2 regions of the Demequina lutea genome follow, and region 2 is predicted to be linked to the other one. Evidence: predicted binding sites of a transcription regulator. Region 2 holds the regulator's gene; the other holds the start of a gene.
The links. The regulator HrcA, encoded in region 2, represses chaperone genes, less so after heat shock. The targets are predictions, from matches to a motif close to TTNGCACTCGNNNNNNNCGAGTGCNAA.

Region 1 (19,478 bases), 510 kb from region 2:
CTGGATCCCGCGATGGCCTGGGCGACGTCCGCGCTATTCGCGACGGTACGTGCGGAAACCCGAGGACGATACACGACGACGGGCTTGGGGTTGACCGTGACGGTCAGTGCAGGCGTTTCTACCTGGAAGGAGGCGTCCGCTTTCGCGGCGACAGGCGCACCAATCTGCGCGACCTCAGATACGTACTTGGTTCCCTGAATGGCAACCGCCGCCGCATCTGGAGTTGGCGAGTTCGAGCCAGAGATCGCGACAGCCGCCGCTCCAGAAAGGGGCACCACAACAAGTGCCGCCCCGATAGAGACCGCCATCGCGCGCGACTTAGCGCGCATATATCCGTACCTCAAATTCAAATCCTTTCGCGCTGACAGCGCTACACAACGACCCGCCGATCATCTCGCCACTCACGTGACTCGATCGCTACCGCATCGTCCGAGGGGTTCTTCCCTGTCTTAATGTCTGGTCTAGGTTACCTGGTCAGGAGCCTACTTTGCTGTCTGTCCTAACGAACAAGTGGCGCGCAACGTCCCCGTCAATCACGATGGTGCCGCGCTCCGTCGCGATCTCGACGCCATCGGGCACCTCCGCAAGGCGGAGTAAAGTCCCAGGTAGAAGGCCAATTGCGACGACGTCTTCGAGGAATCCTTCGAGTGCCTGGGGGCCCTCTCCAATGCGAAAAAGCATGCAATTGGTGCCCCCATTTTCGACGTAATCAGCCATCGAAAGCACTCCCGGCGGGGCTTCAGCCCCGGTCTTGTGGACATCGCAGAGCTCGCTCAGGCCCGGAATCGCGTTGCCGTAGGGCGACCTTCTCTGGTGGCCAAGCATCTCCACGAGGCGGCGCTCAACCCGCTCGCTCATGACGTGCTCCCACCGGCACGCCTCGTCATGAACGTCGGTCAAGGGAAGCCCGATGATGTCCGTCAGCAACAACTCCGCCAGCCGGTGCTTGCGCATCACCCGCGTGGCCCTCGTGAGCCCCTCGTCGGTGAGGCGAAGGGTGCGGTCGCCCTCGACGACCACGAGTCCGTCCCTCTCCATCCTGGCAATGGTCTGGGACACCGTCGGGCCCGCATGCCCCAACTGCTCGGCGATGCGCGCCCGCAGCGGAGGGACACCGTCCTCGAGCAACTCGAAGATGGTCCGCAGATACATCTCGGTGGTATCGATGAGGTCCGTCATTGCGAATGCCTACCCATCCCGCGGTAGACCCACCCCGCGTTCGTCCAGGCCTCGGCATCGAGACAATTGCGGCCATCAATGACGACGCTGCGCGCCGCGACCTGGGCCAGCCGCACCGGATCCGCGTTCTTGAACTCTCGCCACTCCGTGGCCACGATGACGAGCTCGGTTCCGCTCACCGCGTCTTCCATGCCATCCGCGAAGTGCAAGGTCGGCCACGCGGCGGCGGCGTTCTTCATTGCCTCGGGGTCGTACACCCTCACATCCGCGCCCATCAGGTGCAGTCGGCCAGCCACGTCGAGCGCGGGAGAGTCCCTCACGTCGTCGCTATTGGGCTTGAAGGCGGCGCCAAGCACCGCGATGGGGCGGCCAACGACCTTCCCACCAAGTTCGCGTGCCGCCATGTCGACCACGTGATCGCGACGGCGCATGTTGACGGCGTCGACCTCGTGCAGGAACGCGAGCGCCTGGTTCACCCCGAGTTCCCCCGCCCTGGCCATGAACGCCCTGATGTCCTTGGGAAGGCAGCCTCCGCCAAAACCGAGGCCCGCACCAAGGAACTTACGGCCGATGCGCTCGTCATAGCCGATCGCGTCGGCCAGTTCCATGACATCGGCGCCCGTCGCGTCGCAAATTTCCGCGATCGCGTTGATGAACGAGATCTTGGTTGCGAGGAACGCGTTTGCGCTCACCTTGACGAGTTCCGCCGTCGCGAGGTCCGTGACGAGGAAGGGCGTGCCGCGGCCGATCGCGTCGGCGTACACGATGCGAGCCATCTCCTCGATGCGTCCGGGGTGGTTCTTGTCGATTCCAAGCACGAGCCTGTCGGGTCGCAACGTGTCCTCGACGCCAAAGCCCTCTCTCAGAAACTCGGGGTTCCACCCCAGGTCGACGGCGTCGCCCGCAGGCGCAAGCTCGCGCACCCTGGCCGCAAGCCTTGCCGCAGTGCCAACGGGCACCGTGGACTTCCCGAGGATCACTGTCGGCCGCTTCAGCAAGGGCGCCAAGCCGTCGATGACCGCATCGACAAATCTGAGGTCGGCCGCGCTCTCGCCCTTCTTCTGGGGCGTGCCCACCCCAATGAAGTGCACGTCGGCATCGGCCGCCTCGCGGGCGTCCGTGGTGAAACGGAGCCTGCCCGTCGCTACGTGCTTGCTGATGAGTTCGGGAAGCCCTGGCTCGAAGAACGGCACCTCGCCGCGGGCAAGAGTCGCCACCTTGGCCGCGTCGATGTCAACACCCACGACGTCGTGCCCCAGCTCGGCCATCCCCGCCGCGTGGGTCGCCCCCAAGTAGCCCGTGCCAAAGACCGAAACTCGCAAAGTCATGCAGTCAGACTAGCGGCGCGGCACCGGGACCGACGCGACAACGACAACGCCACGTGTCTCGATGTGGAGGTGGCCCTCGCTGGCCGCAACAAAGACCGAATCTCCGCGCCCGAGGATTGCGGCGTCACGCTCGGTCTGCACACGAGCGTCGGCGTCGATTGCCAGGACGATGCGCGGACCGGATTCGGCGTCGAACGTTCCGTCGCTGACGACCACGAGTTCGAACTCGGCAGCGTCCGTCGACAGGCGTCGCGCGGCGCCGATGATCGTCTCGGTGGGCACCACAGGCGCACCTGGTGACAGCACGGCGAGCTCGCGCAGCAGGCCAGCATTAATCGCCTTGTGGGTCAGCCCGGCGCGCACCACGTTGTCGGAGTTGGCCATGATTTCCACACCATCGCCGCGTATGTAGCAGTGGACCGTCCCAGCGGGCGTGTAGAGCGCCTCACCTGGCCTCAGTTCCACGGCGTTCATGGCGAGGGCGACCAAGGCGCCGGCGTCACGGACATGGTGTGCAAGGGACTCGGATGCGATCTGCGCAGTCACGCTGCCGCCCGAAAGGCCCTGGGCTAGCCGGACCAACGCGTCCGCGTGGTCACGGGTCAGCACCGTGAGAACGTACCCCGCGATGCCCTCCGAATCGAGAGCGTCGCGAAGAGACTCCGCATCGTCGCCGCCGAGCCGTTCGAGGTCACGCATGAGTTCCGCCTCGGGCCGGAATCCAGACAGCACGGTCATGTTTGTCACCGCGAGCAACATCTCGGGTTTGTGTGAAGCGTCCTTGTAGTTGCGATGCGGGTCCGTCATCGCGACGCCGCCGTCCTCCTCGGCTGCGAAGCCCGCCCGCGCCGTCTCCATCGTCGGATGAACCTGAATGGACAACGGTCGCGCGATCGAGAGAACCTTGAGCAAATAGGGGAGCTTGCCGTAGTCGCGGGCTACCGCCATGCCAAGGGCACCCACGGGGTCTGCGGCGATGACCGCGTCGAGGGGTCCGGATGCCGTCACCGAGGGAGCAGAGGGGTGCGCACCCCACCAGGCCTCGGCGTAGGGCCCGCCGTCGGGTGCAAAACCCAACAGGTCAGGAATGCCCTGGCTCGAGCCCCAGTCGAACCGCTGCAGTGCGGGCGTCAGAGCAATCACGGGTGCCATCATGCCATCGTCTGCAGTCGGTACTCTTGGGACATGACGGCCGACCTCGTAATACCTTCACATTTGCTGCCCCGCGACGGACGATTTGGCTCCGGTCCCTCGAAGGTGCGCGACGCACAAGTGCGCGCGCTCGTGGACGCCAACCCCGGCGTTCTTGGCACTTCTCACCGCCAGGCGCCCGTGCGCGGCTTGGTGGGCGACGTGCGGCGCATGATCGCGGAGTTGTACAACCTTCCCGACGGCTACGAGGTGCTCCTGTCGAACGGAGGTTCGACGTTCGTGTGGGACGCCGCGGCCTTCGGCCTGGTCGAGTCGAAGGCCCAACTGGCCGCATTCGGCGAATTTGGCGCCAAATTCGCGTCATCGGTCGAGGCCGCGCCGCACCTCGACACCCCCACCGTCCACCGTGCCGAACCGGGATCGATCGTCGAGCCGGTGTTCGAGGCAGGCGTCGACACCTACGGGTGGCCCCACAACGAAACCTCGACCGGGGCCACGGCCCCCGTCAGGAGAGTCGCAGGCGCCGCCGACGCGCTCATGGTGGTCGACGGCACATCCGCCGCGGGTGGCATCGAGCTCGACGCGCGCGAGGTGGACTTCTACTACTTTGCGCCCCAAAAGTCCTTCGCCTCGGACGGCGGACTGTGGTTCGCGCTGGCCTCGCCCGCAGCGCTCGCCCGCATCGAGTCGATCGCCGCGACGGGAAGGTACATTCCCCCGTCCCTGTCACTGGCCGATGTGGTCACCAATTCGCGCGCCGAGCAGACCATCAACACGCCCGCCATCGCGACGCTCGTCATGATGCGGGCACAGCTCGAGTGGATGCTCGCTGGCGGAGGACTCCGGGCGATGGCCGCACGTTCGGCCGCCTCGTCGTCGGCCATCTACGCCTGGGCCGAGGCGAGCGACTTTGCCGTGCCCTTTGTCACAAACCCTGGCCATCGGTCGCCAGTTGTTGCGACGATTGATCTGTCCAAAGAGGTCGATTCCGCGCGCCTGCAGGCGGTGTTGCGGAAGCACGGGATCGTAGACGTGTTTCCATACCGCAAACTGGGGCGCAATCAGTTGCGTATCGCGGTGTTCCCCGCCGTCGACACGGCCGATGTCGTGGCTCTCCTGCAATGTATTGATTGGGTGGTCAATCACTGGTGACCAAGAGGCGCAAGCCCGACGAAGGAGTCGAGGCAGAGGCAGAACGGGCTCCCGAGCGCCGTCGCCGCAAGCGCCGCCTGATTTGGCCCCTCGTGCTCGCGAGCGCGCTCGCCGCATCATCTTGGACTATCGCGCAGGCGGCCACGCTCCCGCCTCTCCCTGTAGCCGAGGCGGCGGCCCACGGGCCCGTCGCCGATGCCGCCCAGGCACCGATCGATGCGGTGGTGCCAACCGCCGGGCCAGTGGCGTCGGCCCAGCCCGCGCCATTTGGTCCTCAGCTCGAGGTGATTCTGCCGCCACCCCCGCCGCCGCCGCCGCCCGCTTCGAGTGGCCAGCGGAGTTCCCCCCAGCAGAAGCAGGCTGCGGCCGCGGCACTGACGACGACACAGTACTGCGATGGGAAATATGGTGCGACGACTTCCGCGTCGACGCCCCAGGGGCTCTTGACGGCCGCCAACGCCGAGCGGGCCAATTTTGGACTGGCTCCGTTGTCGTGGAGCGGCACTCTCGCGCAATCGGCCCAGGACTGGTCGAACACGATGGCGGGAAACTACGACCCAACGAATCCGGGAGCGGCTATGGGGCATGGCATGGTGCCGAGCCCTGGTGGACAAAACGTCGCGGCCGCTTGGACGAGCGGATCTATGAGCCAGGCGACCGCAATCGCTACCGCTCACTCGGGATGGATGGCATCCCCTGGACACTGCGAGAACATTCTCAGGGCATCGTTCACATCGATGGGTGCGGGAACGGCTGAGGCCGGGTCAGGCAAGGCCTGGTACACCACCGTCGACTTCCAGTAGCGGCGCCGCGAAGCTAGCCCCGAGCGTCGGCCCGCTCAACCGGCCGACCGCGCGGCGTCCACTTGAGGAACGCCCCCGCGGCGGCGGCCCCAAGACCGCCCGCCGTGAACAGGCCGACGGGCAACGCAATCGCGGCACCGATCGCGACCAGCCCAGGGCCGAGCAACCCGCCCACGTCCTGCATGATCGACCACGCCCCCAAGAAGACGGCACGCCCCTTCTTAGGCGACGCGTCGGCCCCCAGCGTCATCACCACCCCTGAGCCCCAGCCATTCCCCGCACCAATCACTAGTGCGAGCACCGCAACGAGCGCGGGCGTGGACGCGAACGGCAAGAGCGCGGCGCCTACGCCAAGTGCGATTGCCGACGGAACCGCGGTCCACACCCTGCCGAAGCGGTCCATGACATATCCGGCGGGAATGAACAGCGCCATGTCGATCGCCGCGGCCACACCAAAGACGAGCGACGCACTGGAATTACTCATGCCGATGTGCGCAGCCCACAAGGGGATGATCACGACCCGCGCCTGGCGCAAGGCGCCCATTAGCACCACGCCGACGCCCAGGGTCAACAGCACGTGGCGGTGAGGCCCGAGCACCGCCTTGGGGCTCAGTCGCACGCGATCGGCACGGGGGATCGTCAGGTGCCGCGGCGCGGTGAAGACCAATACCCCGATCGCCACGGTGACGGCCACGGCTGCAAACACATAGTCGGCGCGCAGCCCCAAAACCGCGATGATTCCCGCGCCTGCAACGGGTCCGATGAAGTTTCCGATGCGCCACACCCCCGCGAGCGTCGTGAGGGCGCGTGCGCGCGTGCCAGAGGGTGCGAGCGCATCGATGTGCGACTGTCGCGCCACGTGCACCCAGCCGTGCCCCATCCCCACGACGGCCACGCCGACCGCGAGCATCGCGACGTGGAGCGACGAGGCGCACACGAGGGCGCCCGCGGCGAGAACGCCATAGCCCGCAAACGTCGCGGGGATGGGGCCCCTGTGGCTCGCGACCGATCCGCCGATGGCCGAGCCGGCCATACGGCCACCGGAGTACACAGCGACCGCGATCGACGCGATTGATGCGGGCTCGCCCAAGGAGATGGCGGACAGCGCAAAGATCGGGAGCATCGCGCCGATGCCGATCTCGGCAAGGAACGTGGGAAGGTACACGGAGAGAGCCAACGCGCGCACTGCTGCGCTGCGGGGCACTCCCCGGTTACTCAGCTGCGGCCTCGTCCTCGGTGACATCGCTTTCGGTAGCCTCGTCCTCGGTGACATCGCTTTCGGTAGCCTCGTCCTCGGTGACGTCGCTTTCGGTAGCCTCGTCCGCCTCAGCGGCGATTTCCGGCTCCGACTCCGACTCCGACTCCGACTCCGACAAGTCGAGAGCGTCCACCGCGCCAGAGTCGACCACGGGCTCAGCACCGGGCCATTCCGACAGACGCCTCTCGGCCTCCGTCTGCGAATGCGCCCCACAACCGTGATCGACGCTCACGACGCGGCCATCCGAAGGCGACCATTCGTTCGCACACGCGCCAAAGAGCGTGCGGAAAGATCCCGCGATGGGCACCCAGAACGCACACGTCGAACACGGCTCGGCCGATGCCACGGCGGTCGATGCGCTAGGGCCGTGGGATCCGCGGTACCAGCGGTCGGCGACTGCCTCGCGCGCCTCCGGGGCGAGCACTCGCTCGCGTCCGAGGCCAAACTCGTAGATCGCCATGCGATCGAGGTCTTCATCGCCCGTGGCGGTGTAGCCGGGCACGAGCCGCTCGTCGTCGGCGACATATGGCAACACCATGCCGGGCTCAAGGTCGCCTGGGCGCACCCTGTCGGACCAGGGCACCCACTCGGGGGCAAGCAGCGCCTGCTCGCCGGGCAACAGGGCGGACTCGCACACGCTCGCGGCGCCGTCGACAACCGCGACGTCGACCGTCCAGTCCCAACCGACGTAACCGGGAAGCAGGCACTCGTACCGGACCGAGACCAGGCCCTCGCCGTTCTCAAGGACGCCCCTGAGGCCGCCGACAGAGGACTCGTCGCCAGCAGTCTCAACGACTGCGGCACGGGCCACGGATTCCACGAGGTTCTCGATTGCGACGCTCATGCTAGGCGTCCAACTGTTCTGCGACCGCTCGCAAAACCGCGGCGACCTGGGAGCCCTTGGCGGCCTCCGGGTAGCGGCCCTTGCGCAACACATTTGAGACACCGTCGAGCATCTTGATGAGGTCCTCGACGATCATCGTCATGTCGTCGGCTGGCTTGCGCTGCGACTTCGTGATCGACGGCGCCGGCTCGGTGAGCGTCACCGCCATGGCCGAGGGGCCACGTCGGCCGTCAGCAACGGAGAACTCGACCTTGGCTCCGGGGTTGGGCGGCGCGGAGCCTTCAGGGAGCGCGGACGCGTGCAGGAACACCTCATCGCCCTCATCGCTGGCGATGAAGCCGAAGCCCTTTTCGGTGTCAAACCACTTCACTCGTCCGGATGGCACGTCTATCTCTCCTGTCGATGCCGCGGAAGCGGCGGTAGCAAGTGTACAAGGGCTATGGCGGGCGACGCGGCGGAACGCCAGCATTCGGGGCCCGCTTCCCAGCCGTTTCTCAGGCTGAGACGCCACACTGGTGCCATGGCAGCCGACCCCACAGTGGTTCTCGTCGTCGATGACGAGCCCGACCTGCGCGATCTGCTCACCACATCCTTGCGCTTTGCGGGCTTCGATGCCGTGTCGGTCGCCTCCGGGCGAGCGGCGCTCGACACGCTGGCGGAGCGCCGCGTCGACCTTGTGGTCATGGACGTCATGATGCCCGCAATGGACGGCCTCACCGCGGTCCGAAGGCTCCGTGCCAGGGGGGACGACGTGCCTGTGCTGTTCCTGACGGCCAAGGACGAGGCCGACGACGTGGTTGCAGGCCTGCGCGTCGGAGGCGACGACTATGTCACCAAGCCGTTCCGCTTGGCCGAGGTGGTGGCGCGCATCGAGGCAATTTTGCGCAGGTCGAGCGCCGCGACCCAGTCCGATACCACGATCAGGGTCGCGGATCTTGAGATCGACGACGACGCCCACGAGGTGCGCCGCGGCGGTCACATCCTTGACCTGACCCCCACCGAGTTCGCGTTGCTGCGCTATCTGGCCACCAACGCTGGCAGAGTGCTGTCGAAGACCCAGCTACTTGCGGCGGTGTGGGGCTACGACGTCGGGGACGGAAACCTCGTCGAGACGTACGTCTCGTATTTGCGCCGCAAGATCGATGCGCCGTTTGATGCGCCGCTGATTCACACCAAGCGCGGCATCGGCTACGTCGTCAAGGAACCACGATGAGGTCGTGGCCGCTCAAGTGGACCATTCCGGCGATCGCTCTGGTGCTCGTGCTGCTCACGGAGTTCGTGATCGGCGCGTCCGTGCTCTTGCTGCTGCACAGGACCCTCACCTCTCAGGTCGATCGCAAGCTCGACGACGCGGTGTCGGCACTCGCATCCCATCCCGCCGCCATTGTCGCGATCGGGAATAGCGGCACCGCCGCGGGGATGCCCCTCCAGCCGCCAAACGACGTGGTGGTCGTCGTCTTCCGTGCGGACGGCAGCGAGGCAACCGCCGCCACGCAGTGGCTCAACAACGGCCGTCCACTTCCCCCGATCACCCTGAGGCCCAATGCCACCGCGACGTACACGGCCCGCGCCCCGGGAGAGTCGTGGCGGGTGGTGACTCGGCACCTTGAGGCAACCGGTCCCGGCGCTGGCACGACGATCGCAGTGATGGCCCCTCTGCGCGACATCGGGTCGGCCGCGACGATCTTGGGCCGCGGAATCATCGTGCTTGGCCTTGCGGTCGCCTTGCTCGCCGCGGCGCTCGCTGCCTGGGCCACCCGTCGCTCGCTGCGGCCTCTTGCGGAGGCGGAGCGCACCGCGGCTTCCATTGCCGCAGGCGATCTCACTCGACGTGTGCCCTCGTATCCACGCACCACCGAGGCGGGCTCCCTTGCGGCGTCGCTCAATGCGATGCTCGACCGGCTGTCCGCGACGATGACCCAGCGCGACGCCTCGGAAGCCAAGCTCAGGCTCTTCGTGTCCGATGCGTCCCACGAGCTGCGCACCCCCCTTGCGGCGATTCGCGGCTATGCCGAGCTCCACCGCATGGGCGCGGACGAAACGGGACAGGCCATCGCCCGCATCGAGGCAAACGCCGACCGCATGGCCAAACTCGTGGATGACCTGCTCCTCCTTGCACGCTCCGACGAGGCCGCCGCGGTTCTCGGGGGTAACGAGGACGTCGATATTGCCCACGTCCTCGACGACGTCGCTGCCGACGTCAGGGCACAAGATTCCTCGCGCATGGTGACCGTTGCCGCGGAGCAAGGCACCGTCGTCCGCGGCTCCACGCGCCACCTCACCCAGCTGTTCTCCAACGTGGCCGCGAACGCCTTGCGCCACACCCCGGAGGGCACGCCCATCGAGCTGACGGCTCGTGTCGAGGGCGACCGAGTGGTCGCGACCGTCCGCGACCACGGACCCGGTTTTGGCGCGGCTCACGCGGCTCGCGCGTTTGAACGCTTCTATCGCGCCGACGAGTCGCGCACCAGAGCGTCCGGCGGATCGGGCCTCGGGCTCGCGATCGTCGCGGCGATAGCCTCCGCCCATGGGGGCTCGGCCGTCGCCTCCGACATCGGCCCCGCCGACGCGCCCGAGGGTGCGATCGTGACCGTCACTCTCCCCGCGTCGCCTGCGTAGTTTGGGCTCGACGGGCGGCCCGTGGCGTAGGGTCGCGTTCCATGGCGCTGCTCATCGATCCCCCGCTGTGGCCTCGCCATGGACGCATCTGGGGGCATCTAGTCTCCGACGCCTCTCTGGATGAACTTCACTTCTTCGCGCGCACGGTGGGCATTCCCGAACGCGGCTTTGACCTGGACCACTACGACGTCCCTGCGGACATGCACGAGCGGCTGATCGCCGCCGGAGCGCAGCTGATCGACGGGCGCGAGCTGGTGCGGCGCCTGCGCGCATCGGGCCTGCGCGTGACGGCCGCCCAGCGACGCCGCTAAAGCCCCGCCACGGTGTAGAAATCCCGCCTTGCCTCATGATGCCCTTATGTGTAATGTTTTTATTACAGATGCACAAGGGAGGTAACACGTGGGCATCGACGAAGCGGGGTCCGAGCGGCTTGCCGCACGCCTCGCTGCGATCGCCAGCCCGCAACGGATGCGCATCCTCGCCGAACTACACGAGCAACCGCGTTACGTCAGCGAGCTGGCTCGCCGGGTCGAAATGTCCCGGGCGCTGCTCTACATGCACCTACGCAAGCTCGAAGAGGCGGGCTTCGTCGCCAGCCACCTCGAACTTGGGGACGACGGCAAGGCCGTCAACATCTTCGAGTCCGTCCCGTTCTCGATCTCCATCAACCCCGATGCGATCGCCGCCGCGGTCAACTCACCGAATACACGGAAGGACTAACCATGGATTCAATCCCCTGGTTTGGTTGGATCGCCATTGTCGGAACCGCGGGCTGGGCGGTCATGGGCTCCCTGAGAGTCTTGACGTCGCCGCGGGCAAGGGCACAAACCAACCTGACCGACGCGCTACGCGCCAGCGCCGACGCGAACACCAAGATGGCCGAACGCCTCGACGCCATCGACACTCGCCTCGCCACGATCGAAAAGACGCTCACGGACATTCCCTAAGGCCCGGGGCCGAGCGCCTTGCACCGCTCGCAACGCCCCTCGCCCCTCGCCCTCGCGCGGGGCGCGCAACTACGAACCAGTCTCGACAGCGACACGCTGACCGATGCGGGACCGGAGCCCGCTCCACGGCCTGTCGGGCGCCAATTTGGTTCGCAGCGTCGCGGGTGCAGGGTTGAGGGGCTTTCCGCAACGACCCCGATCGACGACGAAGGGCCCCGAGGATCGCTCCTCGGGGCCCTTCGCGTATGTCAGCTGTGGACTAGAAGCCCATTCCGCCCATGCCGCCATCGCCCTGAGGCATTGCCGGCTCCCGTTCGGGCTTGTCCGCCACGACCGCTTCGGTCGTGAGGAACAGGGCCGCGATCGAGGCGGCGTTCTGCAGGGCAGAGCGCGTCACCTTGACCGGGTCGTTGACGCCGGCGGCGAGAAGATCCTCGTAGACGTTGGTCGCGGCGTTGAGGCCGTGACCCAAGGGCAGACCCTTGACCTTCTCGACAACGACGCCACCCTCGAGGCCGGCGTTGATGGCGATCTGACGAAGAGGCGCCGTGACGGCGAGCTCGACGATGCGAGCACCGGTTGCCTCGTCGCCCTCAAGGTGGAGGTTAGCGAACGCGAGGGCGCCCGCCTGGATGAGCGCAACGCCACCACCGGCGACGATGCCCTCTTCGACGGCGGCCTTCGCGTTGCGAACGGCGTCCTCGATGCGGTGCTTGCGTTCCTTGAGCTCGACCTCGGTCGCGGCTCCTGCCTTGATGACTGCAACGCCGCCGGCCAGCTTGGCCAGGCGCTCCTGCAGCTTCTCGCGGTCGTAGTCGGAGTCGGAGTTGTCGATCTCAGCGCGGATCTGCTTGACGCGACCCTCGATGAGCTCGGTGGCGCCGCCACCCTCGACGATCGTCGTCTCGTCCTTGGTGACGGTGACCTTGCGGGCCGTACCGAGCAGGTCGATCGTGGCGTTCTCGAGCGACAGGCCAACGGACTCGGCAATGACAGTTGCACCCGTGAGGATGGCCATGTCCTGAAGCATCGCCTTGCGACGGTCGCCAAAGCCGGGGGCCTTGACGGCCACGGCCTTGAACGTGCCGCGGATCTTGTTGACCACGAGCGTGGCCAGGGCCTCGGACTCGACGTCCTCGGCGATGATCATGAGCGGCTTGCCGGTGGCCATGACCTTCTCAAGCAGCGGGAGCAAGTCCTTGATGCTGGAGATCTTCGACTCGATCAGGAGCACCAGCGCGTCTTCGAGGACGGCTTCCTGGCGCTCGGGGTCGGTGACGAAGTAGGCGGAAAGGAAGCCCTTGTCGAAGCGCATGCCCTCGGTGAGCTCGAGCTCGAGGCCCAGAGCCGAGGACTCCTCGACGGTGATGACGCCTTCCTTGCCCACCTTGTCCATCGCCTCGGCGATGAGCTCGCCAATGGCGGGGTCAGCAGCAGAGATTCCGGCCGTGGCAGCAATCTGCTCCTTGGTCGTGACCTCCTTGGCCATCTTCAGGAGTTCGGCGGTGACCGCCTCGACTGCCTTCTCGATGCCCTTCTTGAGCGCGATGGGGTTGGCACCTGCGGCAACGTTACGCAGGCCTTCCCGCACGAGCGCCTGAGCCAGAACGGTCGCCGTCGTGGTGCCGTCTCCGGCCACGTCGTCGGTCTTCTTGGCGACCTCCTTGACGAGCTCGGCGCCGATGCGCTCGAGGGGGTCATCAAGCTCGATCTCCTTGGCGATGGAGACACCATCGTTCGTGATCGTGGGGGCGCCCCACTTCTTGTCCAGTACAACATTGCGGCCCTTGGGGCCGAGGGTGACCTTGACGGCGTCAGCGAGGGCATTCATGCCACGCTCCATGCCGCGTCGGGCCTCCTCATCGAAGGCAATCATCTTTGCCATGGGTGTGTGTTCCTCTTTCGATGGGTAATGGCGCCGCAGATGCCCGCGACGGACGACGCCCGATTCGGTGTTCATGTCACACCGGCCGAGCGCCTCATCTTTAGCGCCGAAGTCTTAGCACTCTAGGTAGCAGAGTGCTAATCCGATCTTGGCACTCTCCGGGTGAGAGTGCAAATAGTGGCGGCGTTTTTCGCGCGCGGCGAAGCGCAGCGCGAACGAGGAATTCTCGCTACTTGGCCGGGTCCGTGACGAGAATGACAGAGATGTTGCCCTCGGGCGTCGTTCCCTGTTCGACCGCGGTGATCCCCAGCAAGGTCGCGACCTGCTGCGCCGTGGTGGCGTAGATCGGATCGGAGTACCTCACGGTGTTCGCCTTCGGGAGATTGCTCGACATGTTTCCCGTCGTGACGGCCGTGAAGCCACCGGCCTTGATCGTGTCCGCACTTTTACCCGCAAGGCCCGCGATCCGGGCCCCGTTGAGGACGACGACCTTCGCGTCATGATGGACGGGCTCCGCGGTCGGCGTCGGCGTCGGCGACGGCGAGGGAGACGGCGAAGGTGACGGCGAAACCGTCACGAGGCCGTCGGTCGGTCCAACGACGGCGGTCTGCGTAATGGTGGGCACCGCGATGTTGCCGAGTGGCGGCAATCCCGAACCCCCATTTTGCGCCCACAGGTACACGACGACGCCATACGCGACGGCTCCTGCTCCGATGAACACGAGGAGCGGGGCAACGATCGCCATGACGATGCTCTTGCCTTTGCGGTGCACGCCCATGGGACTGCGTTCGGACAGCGAGTTGTCGAACTCGTCGACTGGATAAGACGGCACGGGGAAAGGTTACCCCAGGGTCGAGGAATGCAGCGAACGGCTCGCACGGCCGCGCTGCCTGGACGCACGCATTCTGCGTAGCCTCTTGACCAGCATCGGGTCGTGCGCGAGTGCCGAGTGCGAGTCGATCAACGAGTTCAGCACCTGGTAATACTCCGTTGCGGACATCTGGAAGAGGTCGCGAACGCTGTCTTCCTTGGCGCCGGCGAACTTCCACCACTGACGCTCGAAGTCGAGAATCCTCGCGTCGCGCTCGCTGAGGGGCGTCGCCTCGGTCGAGGCAAGGGGTGCGGAGACTGCTGACATGGCTCCAGGGTACCCGCGAATCACATGGTTGTCATTTGCGAATGCGCCCCCTGTTCGCGTGCGGCGGCGTCGTTAGTCTGGAGGCATGTCCGAGGCATGGAAATCACAGGTCGCCCCCGACTGGGCCGTGGCCCTCGAGCCGATGGCGCCGACGCTGGCGGAGCTCGGGAGCTTTCTCAGAGCCGAGCTCGCGGAGGGGCGCACGTACCTTCCCGAGTCCCGCGCGATCCTCAACTCGTTCACCCGCCCGCTGGCCGACGTACGGGTGCTGATCGTCGGCCAGGACCCCTACCCCACGCCTGGCGACGCCATGGGACTCTCGTTTTCGGTCTCTCCCGGCCGCCCGATGCCGCGCTCGCTTTCCAACATCGCGCGCGAGCTCGAGTCCGACACGGGCGAGCGGCTGATCACCGGGGACCTCACGCCGTGGGCCGATCAAGGTGTGATGCTGCTCAACAGGTGCCTCACCGTCGCTCCTGGCGCGCCAGGTTCCCATCGGGGCAAGGGATGGGAGGAGTTCACCGAGCACGCGATCCGCACGTTGGTGGCACGCGGAGGGCCGCTCGTCGCGATCCTGTGGGGCCGCGACGCGCAGAATCTGGCGCCGATGCTCGGCGACGTGCCTCGTATCGAGTCGGCCCATCCGAGCCCGCTCAGCGCCTCGCGGGGGTTCTTTGGGTCCAGGCCGTTTTCACGTGCGAACGCGTTGCTCGAACAGCAGGGTGTCGCCGCCATCCGGTGGGCAAACGCCTAACCCAGCCTCCGCCGCCCGCACCCGGCTCGTGACGGCTCGCGGTTCTCTACGACGTGGGACAGATGAGCCACTGATCCCAACCGGGTAGGTATGTGGTGGACAGGACGAACGAGGAGGTTCCATCGCTACTTGGATTGGCTTCTTGGAACGTCACAGAGGCGGGGTTGAGACACGTCTCCCCCGGAGCTAGGACGATGTTGTCGTTGCCGGACGTGTGGGAGTAGATGTAGTAGCCACTACTGAGGCCCCCAATCCAGTTCAAGTTGGGGAGTCCGGTCAGATCCAGGGTGAACCGCCACGTGGTAGCGCCCTGGGTCGTGTAGTCATAGTCAGCGAACTCCGTTTTCACGAAGACACCGATCGCGTTGATCCGTCCCGAACTCGTCCCCGCCGTACCCACACTGCTGTTCCAAGTCAGGGCGCACTTGTTGCCCGTCAGCAACTGGCCAGTAGAGATAAGCACGCCATCACAGTTGCCCACGGACGGGAAGGGCGGCGTCGTCGAGGCTTCGCCCCACGCGGCCACGAACAGCCAGCCATTGATCTTGACAATCACTGTGCCAACCTTTTGCCGCTGATAGGTGCCCACGACCGGCACCTTGGTTGACGTGCCCGTGACGGTGCCGGATCCGGTTGTTATGGGCGTGCCGTTGGCCTGATACAAGTTCACGGTAATCGACAGGTCCTGGCATGCCGGATCGATGTTGCCGATCTCAACAGCGGCATAGTGGTTTCCGGTGGTTTGCGTCGCCGTGGTTGCGGTGAGGGTGTGAGTCACGCACTTCTCGACAGTCATGACCGAGACCTGGTCGCCGGTTTTCACGATCAGTTGTGACGCGGATGCGGTCGACGACCCATAAATCGTCAGCAGGCCCAACAAGGCGACAATCGCGGAACCGCGGAGCAACGCGGGCGCTCTGTGGCGCGGCGCCGTCGCGGCGTGGCGGGGGGCGGGAGAGGGACGCGTCAGCACGGAGAGCGCCGCGGCCCCCGCTTCGACGCCGGAGGCGACCATGCGCGCGACGGCGGCCTCGGTGCCTTCGACCACGCGGTCTATCAGGTCAAGCTCTTCTTCGGCTTCCCGTTCCGGGTCGCCTTCGCCCTCGCCCTTGCCATTGCCTTTGTTCTCGTCGTCGTCATGTCGCTCTTCACAGTCGTCACCCGTGAACCAGAGCAACAGGACCATGGCCGCAAGCAGAACAAACGCCCACACCATGGGGTTTAGCAGGAGGATGGTGACCCGCCCGAATTTGGCGTAGTGCACCAGCACCACGCCCTTGACCTCGCTCCCCTTGGGGGTGAACGGGTCAACAAAGTTGTTGTTGTCGCCCTGCATCTTCCAGCCGTCGGTGGCATTGCCTCCGATGATGCGGTGAACAATTTGCGAACCGCCGAGGCTTGCCGGCGCGTAGACGATCACGTCACCGACGCTCGGCGTCATCTTGCGGGCGATCACAAGGTCGCCGGTGAAATAGGTGGGTTCCATCGAATGCCCTGAGACCACGACGAAGGAGGTGTCTCCGCCCAACTGCGTGGGCCACATGTACCACCCGTCAATCGCAACGATGGCCCAGATCAGGACGCTTCCAAGCAACGACAGATACCGGCGAGTGGTCCACTCGCCGGTATCTATGAATCGTCGAATCTCCACGTGATCCGGTCAGTATGCTTCGTCGCTCAGCGGCACTTAGCCGATGATGACGGTCACCTTGCCGAGGTCCTTCGAGATGTCAATTAGGTCGGACGTCGCGTCGTAGACGAACGTGGTGGCGCTGGCGCCGATCTGCGTGGGGCCCGTGGTGAAGATTGGGGCATCTGTGCTGTCGGCGAGAGTCAGCCTGATGTCCTTCCCATCGCAATTCGTGCTGATGCCGGACACCGTCACCTTCGAAATTATGTAGCCCGAGGTGACTGGGATGGTCGCGGTGTCCTTGGCATATGTGTAGTCGACCTTGACGCCATCGCTGTCACACGGTGCGAACGTGTCAACACCGATTGCAACCTCGTTACCGGCAGTTACGGGCAACGACGATGCGGACGCGACGCTGAGTCCGGCAATGCCCATGATGCCGAGCGCAACAGCGAGCACCTTGCGCGAATTCTTCTTCTTAGCCATGATCTTGGCTTTCCCTTCGGTATGAGTTCAAGCACCACCCCCTTCCGGGTGGCACCACAACTGGGGTCTGAACAGCCTTGGCGAAGTGATCGACAGAACTATTCCGATGCTTGAGAGTGACAAATGCCCCAACAATGACGCGCAAGCACGTCCCTGTGACAAACATCACTCCCGCGTGTGAGAGAGCTGGCAGCGGGACTTGAACCCGCAACCGCCCGATTACAAGTCGGGTGCGCTACCAATTGCGCCATGCCAGCAGAGCCCTGAGGGCCCGCACAAGGATACCCGTGTACGGGATGTCACACGTGACTGTGAGCCACGGCACTCGGCGGACTAGCGGACTGATCCGCGGTACATGATCGGCATCGCGATCAGGTGTTCCTGGGGTTCCGTTGCTCCCGTCAGGATCAACTTTGCCACCAATCGCCCCATCGTCTCGTACGGCAACGCCGCTGTCGATCAGTTCCGAGATCGCCTCGTAGCCGGGCTCGGGCTCCCAGGCGGACAGTGGCAGTTGAGCGGACAACTGCATGTCGTACTCCTTGACCGTTTGCGCTATTCCGGCGATGCGCCTGCGGACGGTCATGGTGTCCACCCAGTCATGTGGAGCGCCGATGTCGGGCCTGCTGGCAGTTAGCCAGCGGCGCGCTCCATGATGGCTTGGCGGAGCGCCCCCTCTTGGCTCCACTGAACGCTCGCGGGGTCCGTCGGGTCTTGGATGACGCCGCTGAATCCCAAGGAAGGCGTGTACATCACGCCATCCTTGTTTGCCGCCTCGGTCGAACTGCGCACCCACGCGGCGTAGCCCTGGTCAGGAATCTTGGCCACGATCGCATCGGGCACCCCCGCGGCGGATGCCAACGACTGGATTTGCTGGTCGGGAAGACCCGTCGAGCCCTCCGCGGGCTGATGCTCCATGAGTTGCTGCAGGAAGGCAACGAACGACTCCGGGGATTCCTGGGCGACGAGCGCCGCGGCCGATGCCGCTCGCGTCGAATACTTGGTGCCAGACGATGCATCGTCGAGGTACGCGAGCGGGTGGTAGTACACATCGACGATGCCCTGGGACCGGAGGTCGTCGAGGGTCGCCGCTTGAGTCTTTTCGAAGAGCGCGCAGTACGGGCAAATGAAGTCGAAGTAGACATCGAGCCTCACACGGCTCGGATCGAGGTCCTTGCCCACGACCCCGCTGCTTCCCACGCCAAAGCCGTCAGTATTGCTCACGACGGGCGCGCCGGAGGGTCCCGCAACTGAGACGTCGGCGACCGCGCCCTGACGCACGATGAACGCCACGAGCGTGCCGATGAGCCCCACCACGATCACGCCAACGACGATCCAGATGACGGCGGCCCGTCGCTTTTGGGCGTCGACCTGGGCTTGGGCCTGCCTCTTGGCCAGAGTTGCCGCGGCGTTCGCGGCCGTCTTGTCGTTCATGGTCTCCCCCCTCGCCAGGCCCTTTGGGGCCAGCTAGTCGCTGCGCGCCACTACTTGCCCGCCGCCTTGTTGATGGCCGTCGTGATTGAGCCGGCGACGCTCCAGTTGATGTCGTCCTTGTTCTTGCTTGGGTCCTGAATGACGCCGTTGAGCGCCAGGGTCGGGGTTCCCGCCACACCGTCGACGCTTGCCTTCTCCGTCGCGCTGCGGACCCATGAGGTGTACGCGAGAGCGGGGATCTTGGCGACCACGTCAGCGGGCACGCCCGCGGCGGTGGCGATCGCCTGAATCTGCGCCTCGGTGAGTCCCGTGGAGTTCTCCTTGGGCTGGTTGACAAACATCGCCGTGGTGAATGCCAAGAACTTGTCGGGCGCGTCCTGAGCGATTAACGCGCCTGCGGATGCCGCACGGGTCGAGTACTGGGTGCCTGAGGACGAGCCGTCGAGGATCGAAATCGGGTGGTAGTACACGTCTGCCGTGCCAGCCTTACGGAGCGCGTCGACCTCGGCGCCACGGTACTGCTCAAACTCGCCACAAATGGGGCACATGTAGTCGAAGTAGATGTCGAGTCGCACGTGCGAGGTGCTGAGGTCCTTGCCACCTACAACGCCCGACGCACCCACGCCAAAGCCGCCATTGGTGGTCGCGATCGCGGGATTCAATTGACCAGGAGTCGTGGCGACGCTGGACACGTTGCCTTGACGCACGATGTATGCGATCAGGGCGGCAAACAGACCCACCACGACCACGCCGATGACGATCCACACGACGAGCGCGCGACGCTGTTGGGCGTGGACCTGGGACTGGGCCTTCTTCTTGGCCACGGCCACCTTGTCGGACTGCGGTGTGTTGCCGGACTGCGGGGTCTT
Region 2 (9,210 bases):
ATGCCTTCGATGATTCCGAACATGTCGAGTGACCTGGAGAGCGCGGCGACCGCGGTCGAGATGCGGTCTCCTGTGCCCTTGTCGCCGAGCCTCAACGTGAATTCGCGTGCCAGTTTGAGCCCCGCGACGGGATTCTGCAGCACGGAGGACAGTGACGAATATCCGGTCCCAAAGTCGTCCAGGATGAGCTCGATGCCCATGTCGACGAGGGCCTTCAGGTCGGCGCGTGCGGCGGCGGTCGCCATGAGCATTCCGGACTCGGTGATTTCGATCCCGAGTTGCCTCGCGTTCGCCCCCGTGGCGGCGAGAGTGTCTCGCACGACCCGGCTCAGATCTGCGGTGCCGATTTGGCGCGTCGACACGTTGACGAACACGCGTCCCGTGAAGTGCGGGCGGTCGACCAGGAACTTGCACGCCTCCTGAAGCACGATGGCGCCCAACGGAATCACCAGGTTGGCGTCCTCGGAAATGGGGATGAACTCGTCGGGAAGGAGCAGTCCGCGTTGCGGGTGCTGCCAGCGCACGAGCGCCTCGAAGGCGACGATTTCGCGAGTCTCCAGGTCGACGACGGGCTGGTAGTACACGACGAGCTCTCCGTCGCGAATGGCGGTACGCAACTCCGACTCGATGGATAGCCTCGTCATCGCCACTTCGCGCATCGAGGCGTCGAACAGTTCCGCGCGGTCGCGACCGCCTTGCTTGGCGGCGTACATCGCAATGTCGGCGTTGCGGATGAGGGACTCAGCGGTGATCCCACGAGTGGCCATCGCGAGGCCCGCGGACACGGTGGGCGCTAGCTCGTGCACGCCGATGGTGAAGGGTTGGCGGATGGCGTCGGTGATGGAGTGCATGACGGCGGTGGCCGACTCGATGTCCATGACGTCTTCAAGGACGACGACGAACTCGTCCCCGCCAAGCCGCGCGACGGTGTCGGCGCTGCGGACCGCGTCCTGAATGCGTTGCGAGATCTCGACGAGGAGCGAGTCGCCTGCGTCGTGGCCCAAGGAGTCGTTGACCATCTTGAAGTGGTCGACATCCAAGAAGATGCACGCGACGGTTGCGGCGCGAGGCTCGTGGGTCTCTAGGGCCCGCTCGAGGCGTTCCATCAGCAGGGTGCGATTCGCGAGTCCGCTCAAGTGGTCGTAGAGCGCACGGCGTTCGAGCAGGTCGCGCGCGCGGCGGATCTCCGTGACATCTTCGACCTGCGCCACGTAGTGGTGGCCGCGGGGGTCTTCTTCTGCGACCGTGTCTGACACCGTTACACGGGCCCAGATCGTGTCGCCTTCCCGATGGAGCAGGCGCTTATGTACCTGGTAGAACGGCAACTCACCTCGGGAGAGTTGCGCCATGAGTTCGATGTCCCTGGGCAGGTCGTCGGTGTGGGTGTACTCGCCGAAGTGACGGCCCCTGAAGTGGTCGGCAGGCCTGCCAAGGATGCGGCCGAAGGCGTCGTTGACCTCGACATACTGGCCTGACGAATCAAGAAGCGCCATGCCAATGGGGGAGTCCCTGAAGGTGAGCGCAAACATGTCACTACCCTTTGCCACGTCTCCTCCTCGGTTCACCCTTGCCCGACACTATCGGGGAACGTTCTCACTATCGGCACAATGCGAAATACCTGAACCCCGCGTCATGGGACGATAGAGACCCCGCAGATCGTCGAAGGAAGTTCCACCACTCGTGCCCACATCCTCCATTGAACCGTCATCCACCTCGCCGGACCTGATTCGCAACTTCTGCATCATCGCCCACATCGACCATGGCAAGTCGACGTTGGCGGACAGAATGCTTGGTATCACCGGCGTCGTTGACGCGCGCGCGGCGAGGGCACAGTACCTCGACCGCATGGACATCGAGCGCGAGCGTGGGATCACTATCAAGTCGCAAGCGGTGCGCATGCCGTGGCACGTCGAGGGCAAGGCCTTCGCCCTCAACATGATCGACACGCCTGGCCACGTCGACTTCACGTATGAGGTGTCGCGTTCGCTCGCCGCATGCGAGGGCGCGGTGTTGCTCGTGGACGCGGCGCAGGGGATCGAGGCGCAGACGCTGGCCAACCTGTACCTGGCCATGGAGAACGACCTCACGATCATCCCGGTGCTCAACAAGATCGACCTCCCGTCGGCCGAACCGGATCGCTACGCGGCCGAGTTGTCGCAACTGATCGGCTGCGACGCCGACGATGTCCTCCGCACCAGTGGCAAGACCGGCGAGGGTGTCGGCGCGCTGCTCGACAGGGTCGTGAGGGACATCCCCGCTCCCGTGGGCGACGCCGATGCCCCGACGCGCGCCATGATCTTCGATTCCGTCTACGACAGTTACCGCGGCGTGGTGACGTACGTGCGCGTGATAGACGGGGCTCTCAAGCCGCGCGAGAAGATTGCGATGATGTCGACGCACGCTACGCACGACCTCCTCGAGATCGGCGTCATCAGCCCCGAGCCGGTCCCCACCAAGGGCCTTGGCGTGGGCGAGGTGGGCTACCTCATCACGGGTGTGAAGGATGTGCGTCAGTCCAAGGTGGGTGACACCGTCACCCTTGCGGCCCGCAGGGCCACCCAGTCGCTCCCTGGCTATCGGGAACCGCGCCCGATGGTCTATTCGGGGCTCTTCCCGCTCGACGGCTCGGACTTCCCTCTCCTACGCGATGCGCTCGACAAGCTGCAGCTGAACGATGCCTCCCTGGTCTACGAGCCCGAGAGTTCGGTGGCGCTCGGCTTTGGTTTCCGTTGCGGTTACTTGGGACTGCTGCACCTCGAGATCGTGCGCGACAGGCTCGAGCGCGAGTTCAACCTCGAGCTCATCTCGACCGCGCCGAACGTGGTGTACGAGGTCCAGATGGAGGACGGAAAGATCTTCACCGTCACCAACCCCTCGGAGTTTCCCGACGGCAAGATCAATGAGGTGCGCGAGCCCATCGTGAAGGCGACCATCCTGGTGCCGAGCGAGTTCATCGGCACCGTGATGGAACTGTGCCAGGAGCGCCGCGGCACCATGGGCACGATGAACTACCTAAGCGAGACCCGCGTGGAGATGCACTACACGCTCCCGCTCGCCGAGGTGGTGTTCGACTTCTTCGACCAGCTCAAGTCGCGCACGCGTGGCTACGGTTCCCTCGATTACGAGCCCGATGGCGACCAGGCGGCAGACCTGGTCAAGGTCGACATCCTGTTGCAGAGCGAGCCCGTCGACGCGTTCAGCGCCGTGGTGCACAAGGACGCGGCGTACAAGTACGGGCTGTCGATGGTGGGCAAACTCAAGGACCTGATCGACCGCCAGCAGTTCGAGGTGCCGATCCAGGCCGCGATCGGCTCGCGCATCATCGCGCGCGAGACCATCAGGGCCATGCGCAAGGATGTGCTCGCCAAGTGTTACGGCGGCGACATCTCGCGCAAGCGCAAGCTGCTCGAGAAGCAGAAGGCCGGTAAGAAGCGCATGAAAAACATCGGCTCTGTTGAGGTCCCGCCGGAGGCGTTCATCGCCGCGCTCAGTACGTCGGACGATGCCTCGGACAAGGGCAAGAAGAAGTAGTGGCCGACGCGGCCGCCGCCCCCGCATCTGCGCCTGAACCAGAGCGCGACTTCGGCGTCTATGTTCACGTCCCCTTCTGCTCGGTCCGTTGCGGGTATTGCGATTTCAACACCTACGCGCCCGGCGAGGTCGAGGGCGCGACCCGCGAGGGATATGTGGACGCCGCACTGGCTGAGATGGGCTTCGCCCGCGGCGTGATGGGCGAGGACCCGCGCCCCGCTTCGACCGTCTTCTTCGGCGGCGGAACGCCCACAATGCTCGATGCGGCGGCGCTCGCAAGGCTGCTTGACGGCGTGCGCGAGACCTGGGGGATCGCCGCAGGCGCGGAGGTCACGACCGAGGCGAACCCCGATTCCGTGTCGCGAGAGTCCCTCGCCGCCCTCGCGGCGGCGGGATTCACGCGCGTGAGCTTCGGCATGCAGTCCGCCGTTCCGCACGTCTTGGCGACCCTGGAGCGCACGCACAACCCCGCCAACGTCGAACGCGCTGTCGGGTGGGCACGTGAGGCGGGGCTCGCGGTGAGCCTCGACCTGATCTACGGCACACCGGGGGAGTCGCTCGCCGACTGGCGCACCAGCCTCGACACCGCGATCGCCCTCGCACCCGACCACGTGAGCGCGTATTCGCTCGTGATCGAGCCCGCCACCCGCATGGGCGGCCAGCTGCGCAGGGGCGAGATCGCCCCCACCGACCCCGACACCCAGGCCGACATGTACGAGGCGGCCGACGACGCTCTCGCCGCCGCGGGCTATGCCTGGTACGAGGTGTCCAACTGGGCGCGCACTCCCGCCGACGCGTGCCAACACAACCTTGCGTATTGGCGTAGCGAGGATTGGTGGGGCATCGGCCCCGGCGCGCACTCATACCTGGGCCCGCGCGTCGGCGCCACCGGAGAGGCGATCCGCGCCACACGGTGGTGGAACGTGAAGCACCCTCTCGCCTACTCGCGGAGGCTAGCGGACGGGGACGACCCGGCCCAGGAGCGCGAGGAGCTCGACGACGACGCCGTCGTCCTGGAGCGCATCATGCTCGGCGTGCGCCTTGCAGAGGGGCTGGAACTCGACGCCGTGCCCTCGCAGCGCAGGGCCGCGGTGGCGGGACTGGTGGCGGCTGGATTGGTCGACGGCCACGCGGCGGTGGGGCCCGGGCGACGAGTCGTGCTGACGCGCAAAGGGCGCCTGCTCGCCGATGCCGTGATCAGGGAACTGGCGCCCTAGCCGAGTAAACCTAGACGCGAGCGTTGTGCTGGGACCTACTTGATGAAGTTGATCGACAGCGGGATCCGGAAGTACTCGCCGTTGTAGGCCTTCACGCCGGCCACGATCGAGATGATGAAGGCGTACAGCACGTAGAGCCCCCACAGCGGCAGTGTGATGGCAAGGCCGACGATGAACAGCACCAGGCCCAACACCACGGCGCCCGCGCCAAACACGAGCGTCGTGATCTGCAGGTTGAGGTTCTGCTTGCCGTGGAAGGCCACGAGGGCGCTGCGGTCCTTGTACAGGAGCCAGATGATCAGCGGCGCGACGAACGCGATCGTGCCCGCGCTCATCACCGAGGCAACGGCCGCGATGATGTGAGCCAGCATGGCCCACGTGCGCGCTTCGGATTCGAGCATCGGGGCGGGGGCGACGGGGACGTAGGGGCCGCCAGGTTGGGGCGGGCCCGTGGGAGGCGTGTTGGTGTCGTTCATGTGACTAGTGTCGCAAAACACTCGGGGCTCCGCATCGGCCGTATGACCGATGCGGAGCCCCGAGGTAGGTCAGGGTAAAACCCTGAGAATTACTTGATGAGGCGAAGGCTGAACGGGTAGCGGTAGCTCTCGCCCTTGTTGGACTTCATCGCTCCCTGGATGCCGAAGATGATCGACATGATCCATGCCGCCAGGATCACGAGAATTCCGATGAGGATCACGGTGAGGATGATTCCCGCGATGTAGGCGATCACCAGCAGGATGCCAAAGTTCAGGGCCTCCTTGCCCTCGGTGTTGACGAACGAGCTCTTGTCCTTGCCAATGAGCCACATGATGAGCGGCGCAAGACCGGGAAAGAGGATGTTGCCTACGTGTGCAAGCGTCACATAGAGGCGAGCGTCGCTGTCGGACAGCGGTGCTGCGGGTTGCGCTGCGGGGGGCTGGGGCATCTCAGTCATCAGTTTTCTCCACTTTGAATTGGAACGGATAGTTTGAAGGTTCTCCCCGTCGCGCCAGCTTGAAGCCTGCCAAACAGAAGTAAATCGCCACGACGGGAATTACCCACTGTGCCAATGTACCGAGAAAGCCCACCAAAGGCACGAACAATCTCACGGCAGTTGCGGCGAGGAAGGCGGCCAGCAACACCGTGGAGAAGCGTGCGGCCTTGGACGCCTCGCCTGCGGCGAACTCGTCGCGGTCGCGCTCCGCGAAATAGACGGCGAGGGGGATGAAGGGCCCCACGACGGCACCCAAATGAGCGGCGCCCGCCTTCGCGGTGTCGGGTCCCTCGTGGGCGGTGTAGGTCATCGGCGTCCTCCGTTTGTCACCCTACCGGGCGCCGGCATCACGACGAGGCCGAGCCACCGGGCTAAGATTGGCACTCACAGACCGCGAGTGCCAGCGGGAGGCGTCATGAGCGAAGACAGACGGCAGGCGATATTACGCGCCATCGTCGAAGGCTATGTGGCGACCCACGAGCCGGTCGGCTCGAAGGCCCTTGCCCAAAACTCCTCGCTCGGAGTCTCGCCCGCGACTATTCGTAATGACATGGCCGCGCTGGAAGAGGACGGCCTGATTGCACAACCCCACACGTCGGCCGGGCGAATCCCCACCGACAAGGGGTATCGCTACTTTGTCGACCTGCTCGCGGCCGCGGCGTTCCAGGACAGCCACAGGCGCGCCATTTCGACGTTCTTGTCCGATGCGGTTGACCTGAATGACGTGGTTGAGAGGTCGGTCAGGCTGCTGAGTCAGCTCACTCGCCAGGTCGCGGTCGTGCAGTACCCGTCGCTCAGGGAGAGCCCTGTTCGCAGGGTCGAGCTCGTGCGGATGGCGCCAGAGCGCGCGCTCGCGGTCGTCGTGAGCGCCGATGCCCGAGTCGAGCAGGCGTCGCTCGTCGTCCCGCGAGACCTTGCGGATGAGGACTTTGAGCGCGTTGCCAGGGAGGTCAATGAGATCGCCGCAGGGCTGACGCCCGCGCCTCTTGACCGCGAACTCGCCGAATGGGCGGGCAGGCATCCTTCGTCCCCGTGGATTGCCGAGTTGGCATCGGTGGTGTCGAGCGCGGCGCGCGGCGGCACCGTCGAAAGGGTCGTCTTCGCGGGGACAGGCAACCTCACACGGGCAGGCTCCGACTTGGGTGCCGACGCCGTGACCTCGGTTCTTGACGCACTTGAGGAACAGGTAGTGCTGTTGCGGTTGTTGCACGAGATGGCAGCCGAGGGACCCGTGGCCGTCCGCATCGGTTCGGAGACCGGTTACGGTGCGCTCGCGGGTACGTCTATTGTGGCCGCTGGCTACGGGAATCTTGAGTCTCCCTCCCTGTTGGGGGCGCTCGGGCCGACCCGCATGGATTATCCGGGCACGATGGCTGCGGTCAGGGCCGTCGCCCGTTACTTGTCGAAAGTGGTGGAAGCGTGAAGGACTACTACGCCGTCCTAGGCGTGGCGCGAAACGCGTCCGAGTCTGAAATCAAGAAGGCCTACCGCAAGCTCGCGCGGGAGTTGCACCCCGACGTCGCGGGGCCAGAGGGCGAGGAGCGCTTTAAGGAGGTCGCGGCCGCCTACGAGGTGCTGGGCAATGCCGACAAGCGGGCCCAGTTCGACCACGGCGTCGACCCTCGTTCTTCGAATGGCGGAGCGAGCGCCGGATTCGGCTTTGAGGACATCTTCGAGACCTTCTTCGGTTCCGCGATGGGTGGCTCTTCGCGCAGGGGACCCGCATCCCGCACGCAGCGCGGCGGGGACACGCTTGTCGAGGTCGAGATCAGTCTCGAAGAGGCCGTCTTCGGGGTCCGCCACGACGTGACCGTCGACCTGGCCGAGACCTGCACCACGTGCGGTGGCACGTGCTGTACTCCTGGGACGAAGCCGGCGACCTGCCCGCAGTGCAACGGCAACGGCGTGGTCCAACGCGTCGCCAGGTCACTGCTCGGCCAGGTCATGACCACCGCGCCATGCCCGCGTTGCGGTGGCTACGGCTCGATCATCGAATCGCCCTGCACCGATTGCTCGGGGCAGGGCCGGTCGCGCGAACGTCGCACCGTCCCGATTGACATTCCCTCCGGGGTGGAGACGGGCACGCGCATCAGGATGTCCGGTTCGGGCGACGCGGGGCCTGGGGGCGGGCCGCGCGGTGACCTCTATGTCGAAATCCGCGAAGGCGCACACAAGACGTTCGAGCGTCGGGGAGACGACTTGCACTGCACGATCGAGTTGCCGATGACCGCGGCCGCTCTGGGTACCGTCGCCACGGTCGAGACCTTCGACGGTCCCCAGGAAATCGACATCAAGCCGGGCACTCATGCGGGCGCGACGGTCACGCTCAAGGGTCTTGGCGTGGGCAAGCTTCAGAGGTCGGGCCGCGGCAACCTTCACGTGCACCTCGACATCCTGACGCCCGATGAACTGACGGATGAGCAGTCTGAGCTCTTGCGCAAGCTCGCCGTGCTTCGCGGCGAGGAGTTCGCCGAGGCGCGGCTGGCGCCCATCGGCGGTGGTGTTTTCGCACGACTGAAGGACGCCTTCCTGGGCAGGGCCTGATGGCGAGGCGCTGCGCATGAGCGCACGCATGGTCTCGTGGTCCATGCGCCCGTGGTCGGGCACTGGCCATACGCTAGAGCCATGACCGACTGCCTCTTTTGCCGCATCGTCGCTGGTGAGATCCCCGCCACCCTGGTCGCGGAGACCGACCGCGTGATTGCCTTTCGTGACATCACACCCAAGGCGCCCGTGCACGTCCTCGTCGTCCCCAAGACCCACGTCGCGAATGTCACCGAGGCCGCCGCACAGATTCCCGATGTTCTCGCGGAGATGGTTGCCGTCGCCCAACAGGTGGCCGATGCCGAGTGCGGCGGTGAGTTTCGCCTCGTCTTCAACTCGGGTGAGGCGGCGGGACAGTCCGTCTTCCACGCGCACGCCCACGTCATGGGCGGCAAGCATCTTGCATGGGAGGACGCGTGAGCACATCTCGCATCTTTGAGATCGACGATGCCGCGGTGATGCTTGGGCTCCTCGGTGCGGGGGACTCGGTTCTCGCCGAGGTCGAGAGGACATTCCCCGGCGTGAACGTCTTGGTGCGCGGCAATCAGATCTCGTTGTCAGGCCCCGATGCCGCGGTCGCCGCGTGCTCGGCGGCCCTCGACGAGTTGAGATTGATGGTCGCCTCAGGAGTGTCCCTCACCCCCGAGGTAGCGCGCGAGTCCATGCGGATCATCGGCGAGGCAACCGCCGCGCAGCAAGAGCGACCCGTGGCCGTGTTGGCGAGGTCGATCCTGTCCTCGCGAGGGCGCACGATCAGGCCAAAGACCGAGGGTCAAGCCGCATATGTTGCCGCGATCGAGCGCCACACCATCACGTTCGGTATCGGCCCCGCGGGAACGGGCAAGACGTATCTTGCGATGGCCCAAGCGGTCGCCGCCATGCAGTCCAAGCAGGTGAGTCGGATCATCCTGACGCGCCCGGCCGTCGAGGCGGGGGAGCGCTTGG

Region 1: groL (chaperonin GroEL) is a predicted target of HrcA. The motif match lies at 13,282-13,308, and genes of this name have one in related genera.

The regions. Positions count from the first base shown of each region.
Region 1 covers NZ_JACBZO010000001.1:673,216-692,693, reverse strand. Annotated here, with positions in the region: gene BKA03_RS03395 (C40 family peptidase) at 1-308, opposite strand, end outside; gene BKA03_RS15510 (metal-dependent transcriptional regulator) at 475-1,179, opposite strand; gene BKA03_RS03385 (UDP-glucose dehydrogenase family protein) at 1,176-2,501, opposite strand; gene manA (mannose-6-phosphate isomerase, class I) at 2,517-3,650, opposite strand; gene serC (phosphoserine transaminase) at 3,693-4,811, shown strand; gene BKA03_RS15505 (CAP domain-containing protein) at 4,808-5,614, shown strand; gene BKA03_RS03365 (MFS transporter) at 5,628-6,818, opposite strand; gene BKA03_RS03360 (DUF3027 domain-containing protein) at 6,826-7,716, opposite strand; gene BKA03_RS03355 (cold-shock protein) at 7,718-8,101, opposite strand; gene BKA03_RS03350 (response regulator transcription factor) at 8,237-8,929, shown strand; gene BKA03_RS03345 (sensor histidine kinase) at 8,926-10,335, shown strand; gene BKA03_RS03340 (DUF4031 domain-containing protein) at 10,377-10,646, shown strand; gene BKA03_RS03335 (ArsR/SmtB family transcription factor) at 10,735-11,055, shown strand; gene BKA03_RS03330 (hypothetical protein) at 11,058-11,282, shown strand; gene groL (chaperonin GroEL) at 11,542-13,167, opposite strand; gene BKA03_RS03320 (LytR C-terminal domain-containing protein) at 13,397-13,999, opposite strand; gene BKA03_RS03315 (DUF3263 domain-containing protein) at 14,009-14,305, opposite strand; gene BKA03_RS03310 (uracil-DNA glycosylase) at 14,391-15,059, shown strand; gene BKA03_RS03305 (signal peptidase I) at 15,106-16,710, opposite strand; gene BKA03_RS03300 (hypothetical protein) at 16,747-17,175, opposite strand; tRNA gene BKA03_RS03295 (tRNA-Thr) at 17,360-17,432, opposite strand; gene BKA03_RS03290 (hypothetical protein) at 17,411-17,761, opposite strand; gene BKA03_RS03285 (DsbA family protein) at 17,809-18,609, opposite strand; gene BKA03_RS03280 (DsbA family protein) at 18,660-19,478, opposite strand, start outside.
Region 2 covers NZ_JACBZO010000001.1:1,192,344-1,201,553, forward strand. Annotated here, with positions in the region: gene BKA03_RS05815 (putative bifunctional diguanylate cyclase/phosphodiesterase) at 1-1,547, opposite strand, end outside; gene lepA (translation elongation factor 4) at 1,681-3,531, shown strand; gene hemW (radical SAM family heme chaperone HemW) at 3,531-4,748, shown strand; gene BKA03_RS05830 (DUF4870 domain-containing protein) at 4,784-5,224, opposite strand; gene BKA03_RS05835 (DUF4870 domain-containing protein) at 5,314-5,682, opposite strand; gene BKA03_RS05840 (magnetosome magnetite crystal formation protein family) at 5,675-6,031, opposite strand; gene hrcA (heat-inducible transcriptional repressor HrcA) at 6,137-7,144, shown strand; gene dnaJ (molecular chaperone DnaJ) at 7,141-8,265, shown strand; gene BKA03_RS05855 (histidine triad nucleotide-binding protein) at 8,347-8,685, shown strand; gene BKA03_RS05860 (PhoH family protein) at 8,670-9,210, shown strand, end outside.